2 regions of the Paenibacillus sp. P22 genome follow, and region 1 is predicted to be linked to the other one. Evidence: predicted binding sites of a transcription regulator. Region 1 holds the regulator's gene; the other holds the start of a gene.

Region 1 (3,412 bases):
CTGTTCATCGACCGGGTCAAGTACACCTTGGCGACGGACAAGCTGCCTCAACGAATGCAAAACAACGGCAAAGTCGAGCGGATTCAAGTCCGCGATCATGCCGAACTTCTGGGCATCCTTTATCAGACCTATTCGGAGAGCTTCAATGGCACGCTGGCCCGAACTGCGGATTGGTGGGAGCATTCGGTCTTCAAGCGGAAGAAAGGGGATGCGGTGCTGTACCGGTCCCAGAACGGCACGCCGGAAGGGTATGCCCTTTACAAGGTGAAGGAGAGGCGTCTCGACATTCATGAGCTCGTCTATCTTACGGAAGAAGCGAGGGTGGGGCTTTGGAATTTCTTCAGCAATCATGATTCCATGATCGATTCCGCCGTGCTCCATACCTACTCGGGAGATCCGCTGCCTTATCAGCTTAACGATCCGCGCATCGAACAGAGCATCCATCCTTATTTCATGGTTCGCATCGTCGATGTCCAATCGCTCGTCAAGCAGCTTTCGTTCCAGCCTGGAGTCCGCGATCAATTCGTCCTCCAGATTCATGACGAGGATGCATCCTGGAATGACGGATTGTGGATGCTTGACATCACGGAAGAGGGCAAGGGCAGCCTTTCCCGGTATCAGGATGGAACCTCCTCCAAGCGTTTGGATCTCTCCATCGGAACTTTGGCTGCTCTTCTCATCGGATACAAGCGCGCCAGGGATCTACAGCAGATGGATCATATCTCGGGTCCGCGCTCGGAGGCCGTCCGGCTGGGCAGCCGTATCCCTGAGGCGATGACGAATTTCATGGACTTCTTCTAACCGTGTATAAAGCGGGCCGTCTTATCCCAAGCTGGTAACACAGCAGGGAGAGGCGGCTTTTTTTCATCTGGATGGCAGCAGTGGAAGTTTCCTTGACCTTTTCTAAAAAAGGAGTATAATCAAGATATAAGTCAAAGAAAGTCAAAGTCAGTTGAGTCTGATCCCGCCTTATGCAAGGCGAAGATCCTTTTCTTCCGGTCCCCGTTCGCGGGTCGTAATTTGCGCCGATGAGGGAATGCTACAGGGACGCATCCGGCCTTTGGCTGTTTGGCTTCTACCCGCAATTCAAGAAAAATCCTGAAGGTGCCCCGGCATAGGGAGGTGGGTGATATGCGAAACATTTCCGATGCATTGGAGCAGCATTTGAAGCAGCTGCTTCAGGACAGTCCCGAAGGTGCGGTGGAAATACAGCGCAACGAATTGGCGGACAGCTTCTCCTGCGTACCGTCGCAGATCAATTATGTCATCAGTACCCGTTTCACGCTTGAGAAGGGATACCTCGTGGAGAGCAAGCGAGGGGGAGGAGGCTACATCCGGATCCAACGGATCGAGCTGCCTGCGCTCAAAGCCATCCACGGCCATATTCATCATACGATCGGCAATCAAGTCGATCAAAGCGCCGCCGAAGGACTTATTTACCAGTTGGAGGAAGCCTTGTTCATTTCCAAGCGAGAAGGCAGCCTGCTCCGGGCGGCTGTATGCCGGGAGTCGATCGCGATCAAGCTGCCGCAGCGCGACGAGCTTCGAGCCAGGCTGCTGAAGGCGATGCTCATCTCGCTTCTGGGTAAGCAATAGAGAAGGACCGGTGAGGAGGGACGCGGCATGCTTTGTCAGGAATGCGGCAAAAGGCCGGCAACGCTTCATTTTACCAAGATCGTAAACGGAGAAAAAACGGAATTCCATATTTGCGAAGCCTGCGCCCGCGAAAGGGGCGAAGGCATTCCGGGAGCTCCGAACGGCTTTTCCATCCACAGCCTGCTGTCGGGGCTTATGGATTTCGAGCCTGCGGGAAGCTTGGCTGGGACGAAGCAGGCGGTGCCGCGCTGCGAGGAGTGCGGACTCACGTATTCGCAGTTCTCCAAGCTCGGAAGATTCGGCTGCAGCTCCTGCTACAAGCACTTCGGGGAAAGGCTCGATCCTCTGTTGAAGAGAGTGCACGGGAACACGGTCCATGTCGGAAAGATTCCCCGCCGCTCGGGCGGAAGGATTCAGACACAGAGGGAAATCGACAGGCTGAGGCAGGAAATGAAGAACTCGATCCAGAAAGAAGAGTTCGAAGCCGCCGCCAAGCTCAGGGACAAAATCCGCGAGCTGGAGAAGCAGATCAAGGAAGCCTGATCGTTGGAAGCATCCAGACAGACATCATAAGCGCAGCTTCCGCAAGGCGGCTGCACGGTAGGGAGGGATTGGATTGGCAGCCAACCGGTTTGCCCAGACGGCGCTGAGCGAGTGGATGAAGGGAGACGGACCCGATTCGGATATCGTCTTCAGCAGCCGCGTAAGAATCGCCCGCAACCTGCACAATTATCCCTTTCCGATTCTGGCCACCAGCCAGCAGTCCGCGGAAGTGATGAGCAAGCTTGCTTCCGTGGCGCAGGAAGGAAAGCTGGAGCCGATCGGCCCGTTCGAGACGATCGTTCTTTCGGATCTCAGCGAGCTGGAGCGCAGGGTGCTGGTGGAGAAGCATCTGATCAGTCCCGCGCTGGCGAACGAAGCCCGTGCGGGAGCGGTCGTCATGAGCGAGAACGAATCCGTCAGCATTATGATTAACGAAGAGGATCATTTGCGCATCCAATGTTTATATCCCGGTTTCCAGGTCCAGGAGGCATGGAAGCTTGCCAGCAAAATCGACGACATTTATGAGGAAGCAGTCGACTATGCTTTTGATGAGAGACGCGGATTTCTGACCAGCTGCCCCACCAACGTGGGAACCGGCATTCGCGCATCCGTCATGATGCATCTGCCGGCGCTCGTGCTCACGCATCAGATCAACCGGATCCTGTCCGCCATTACCCAAGTGGGTCTGGCTGTGAGGGGGCTGTACGGCGAGGGAAGCGAGGCGCTCGGCAATCTGTTCCAGATTTCCAACCAGATCACGCTGGGACAGTCGGAGGATGAAATCATCGACAATCTGCATGGGGTCGTGAGGCAGATCATCGAGCATGAAAAAGCGGCCCGCGAGCGTCTTCAGGCGGAATCGCGCCTGCGGCTCGAGGATCGGGTGATGAGATCTTACGGCATCCTGTCTCATGCGGCGATCATGGACTCCAAGGAATCGGCCCAGAGACTGTCGGATGTCCGTCTTGGCATCGACCTGGGCATGATTCGGGAAGTTTCCCCGCAGGTTATGAATGAGTTGATGGTAATGACCCAGCCTGGCTTCCTGCAGCAGGCATTCGAGGAGAAATTGAATACGGAGCAGCGCGATGCAAGGCGCGCGGAGCTGATCCGCAGCCGGCTGCTCCCTGTAACCCATGATGGAGGTGCTTACGAATGATGTTTGGACGATTTACGGAACGTGCGCAGAAGGTGCTTGCTCTCGCCCAGGAAGAGGCGGTGCGGCTTGGACATAACAATATCGGCACGGAGCATATTCTGCTCGGCCTCATTC
Region 2 (3,412 bases), on a different contig from region 1:
GCCTGGAAGGACAAGAACCATTATCGCCTTGCGGCATGGCTCTTATTCCGTCAGCGCCGCGATTTCGAGGGCGGCGGCCTCGTCGGTGACGAGGATGTCCTCGTGGCCGAATCTCAGCACCGCGGAGATGGCCTCCGCCTTGGAGCGGCCGCCGGCCACCCCGATGACGACCTCGGTCGTCATGATGTCCTCCAGGCGGATGCCGGCGGTCTGCATCTTGTGCACGACGTTGCCGCTGCGGTCGAAGTAGTAGCCCCAGGCTTCGGCAAGCGCGCCGTCCGCCTTGAGGGAGTCGACCAGTCCGCTGTCGATCCGTCTGCGCCGGGCCATCACCATGGCGTCTCCGATGCCGTGGATGACGATGCGTGCGCTGCGGATGACCTCGACGATCTCCTTCACTCCGGGCTCCTGCATGAGGCTCGTGTAGGCCTCTTCGCTGAGATGGTCCGGGACGTGAAGCATCCGGTACTGCGCTCCCGTCCGCTTGGCCATCGTCGAGACGATTGTGCTCGCCTGGTATTCCAGGCTCTCTCCGAGCCCGCCTCGCGCCGGCACGAACAGGTTGCTCCGGCGCGGCGAGCTCGAGGCGAGCTGCGAGGCGACGCCCGCAAGCGTCGTTCCTCCGGTCACCGCCACGACATCCCGCTCGCCCAGCACCTGCAGGAGCGCCGCGGCTCCGGCGCGGCCAAGCTCCCGCTTGGCGCTGTCCGACTTCTCGGAATCGCCGGGCACGATGATGACCTTCTGCAAGCCGAACCGCTGCTTGAGCTTCTCCTCCAGGTCGCTGAGCCCGAGCAGCCCTCCGAGCTCTGGCTCCATCTCCTCCAGCAGCCGGCGGCCGGCCGGGCTGATGGACATGCCGGAGGATTTGATCTCCAGCAAGCCCTGTTCCTTGAGGAAGTCGGTCTCGGCTCTCAGAACTCTCTCCGTCATCGACAGGGAGGCGGCGAGCGTCCGGCGGCCGATCATGTCCGAGAGCATGACCTGATGCAGAATCGCATAACGGCGGCGGAGCGTATCGACGAGATCCGGAACGAGCTGACGCTGCAAATCAATAATGCTGCGCATGAGCGCCCCCACTCCACTCGTGCATGGCCGTATTGGGACATTTTTCGTCCCGGCCATTCATTTTACGTCCCACACCATTATTTTACCTCTTTTAGATAACCCCCGCAAGTGAGGAATACCCGATGAAAACGGTTGCCGACACCCAATTTTCGGATTTCTTTTTACGGAAACCTTTAGTGTTGCTTTTTCCTGCCAGCTGTTATACAATCTTAGACGTTACGTTTTTACAAGCGCCCGTGGTCCAATGGATATGACGTAGGCCTCCGGAGCCTGAGATCTAGGTTCGATTCCTAGCGGGCGCGCCAATTTACACCAATGGCTTCATTACATAGAAGGACCGGCATTCGTGCCGGTCCTTTTTTTGCATCCGGAGGAGATCGGACTTAGGATCGGGAAGCCGCCTCGCCGCTCCGGCTGCCGGAAGCGGAAGCTCAGGTTTAGAGAATAAGGAAGCCGGTTAAAATGGGCTATTGAAGGCTGTCCCGACCTCTTTGACCAAATTTGACTTTAAAATCGCAATCCATTAAAATGAGAAAGCAGCACCCCGCATATCCACTATTTATGAAGGTTATAAGGAGGGACTCGCACTTGGACATGAATTTTGTGCCTATGGTCATCGAGCAAAGCAACCGCGGTGAGCGCGCCTATGATATTTATTCCCGGCTGCTCAAGGACCGCATCATCTTCCTCGGCACCGGCGTCAACGATGTGGTGGCCAACTCCATCATCGCCCAAATGCTGTTCCTTGCAGCGGACGATCCGGAGAAGGACATCTCGCTTTATATCAACAGCCCCGGCGGCTCCATTACGGCCGGCATGGCGATCTACGACACGATGCAGTTCATCAAGCCGGATGTCTCCACGATCTGCGTCGGCATGGCGGCTTCCATGGGAGCGTTCCTGCTGACAGCAGGCGCCAAGGGCAAGCGTTACGCGCTGCCGAACAGCGAGGTCATGATTCATCAGCCGCTCGGCGGAGCCGAAGGCCAGGCGAGCGACATCGAGATCCGTGCCCGCCGCATCCTCAAGATGCGCGACAAGCTGAACGCCATCCTGTCCGAGCGTACCGGCCAGCCGCTGGAGCGCATCGAGAAGGATACCGACCGCGACAACTTCATGAGCGCGGAAGAAGCGACGGCTTACGGCCTCGTCGACAAAGTCATCGAGAAGCTGTAAGGTCGGCTGAATGGACGAAAAGAAAAGCAGCCCCCGGATTTGCCGGGGGCTGCTTTCTTTTTCTATTTTAGGGAGAACAATACGGTGATGTCGGAGGTGACGTCGACCTCGCCTGCATCCACGACCGTATTGGCCGAGGAGTCCGACGCTGCCGCCATCTTCATCTGCGCTCTCTCGATGACCGGCTGCACGACCTGGGCGCCGTTCTCCGAGATCGAGACGACCTCGCCGAGCGTGCGGCCCGAAGCCTGGGCCAGCGTCATCGCTTTGACCTTGGCGGCCTCGACCGCCTTCTGCAGCGCCTGCTGCGTGTAGGCGTCTCCTTTTTCCGTGCCGAAGGAAATGTTGTTGATCCGATTGGCGCCGGCTGCTGCCAGACCGTCGACGAGATCGCCGGTCTTATCTATGTTGCGGTAGGAAATCTGGATGTCCTGCACCGCTGTGTATCCGGTCAGCACTTGGCCTTCTTTATCCGTATAGCGGTATTGCGGCTGCACGGAGTAGTTCGTCGTCTTCAAATCCTTTTCCGCGACTCCGAAGGTTCCTGTCAGCGCCTTGCGCACGGCATCGTACTTCTTGGCCGCTCCGGCCTGCGCTTCCTTGGCCGTCTTGGCCGTTACCGATACGCCAGCCGATACATAGGCGATATCCGGCGCGACCGACACCTTGCCTGTACCCGTCACGGCGACTGTATTCATCACGGCATTCTCCGTTCCCGCGGCAAAAGCCGGCTTGTTGAGCGGCTGACCGCCAAAAGCATTCCACGCCATCAACGATCCCGCTGTGATTCCCGCCGCTAGAAGCAGCACCTTGCTCTTTTGCATCAGCCCGCCAGCCGCATTTCGTTTGTCCATTCCCAGCGCCTCCTTAGGTGTTGTCCTCTTGAAACGGCATGCACATGCAAAAGGTTGCATTTACCATCAAGGATTGACGATATTATTGACTTTGAGACCTGGATGGGGGATTGGAGGACATGCGGGCAAATCTAATGGCCCCTGCAAGTCTTCGATGGTTGGTCGGACATACGATTCCAAACCAATGACTTCCAGCATGCTTCAATTTATAGCAGCGGTCATACGATCCCAACCCTATGGCTCCAACTGTTTCGATCCATAGCGTACATATGATACCAACCCAATGACTTTCCAGCTTGTTTCAATCCTTATCG

Evidence for each region. The regulator CtsR, encoded in region 1, represses protease genes until heat stress. The targets are predictions, from matches to a motif close to ATGGTCAATAAAGGTCAAACA.
Region 2: clpP (ATP-dependent Clp endopeptidase proteolytic subunit ClpP) is a predicted target of CtsR. The motif match lies at 1,557-1,577, and genes of this name have one in related genera.

The regions. Positions count from the first base shown of each region.
Region 1 covers NZ_CBRA020000002.1:59,605-63,016, reverse strand. The annotation lists gene eis (enhanced intracellular survival protein Eis) at 1-801, shown strand, start outside; gene BN871_RS00490 (CtsR family transcriptional regulator) at 1,132-1,596, shown strand; gene BN871_RS00485 (UvrB/UvrC motif-containing protein) at 1,624-2,139, shown strand; gene BN871_RS00480 (protein arginine kinase) at 2,213-3,298, shown strand; gene clpC (ATP-dependent protease ATP-binding subunit ClpC) at 3,295-3,412, shown strand, end outside.
Region 2 covers NZ_CBRA020000045.1:39,280-42,691, reverse strand. The annotation lists gene BN871_RS08470 (sugar-binding transcriptional regulator) at 43-1,068, opposite strand; tRNA gene BN871_RS08465 (tRNA-Arg) at 1,299-1,373, shown strand; gene clpP (ATP-dependent Clp endopeptidase proteolytic subunit ClpP) at 1,663-2,244, shown strand; gene BN871_RS08455 (SIMPL domain-containing protein) at 2,307-3,098, opposite strand.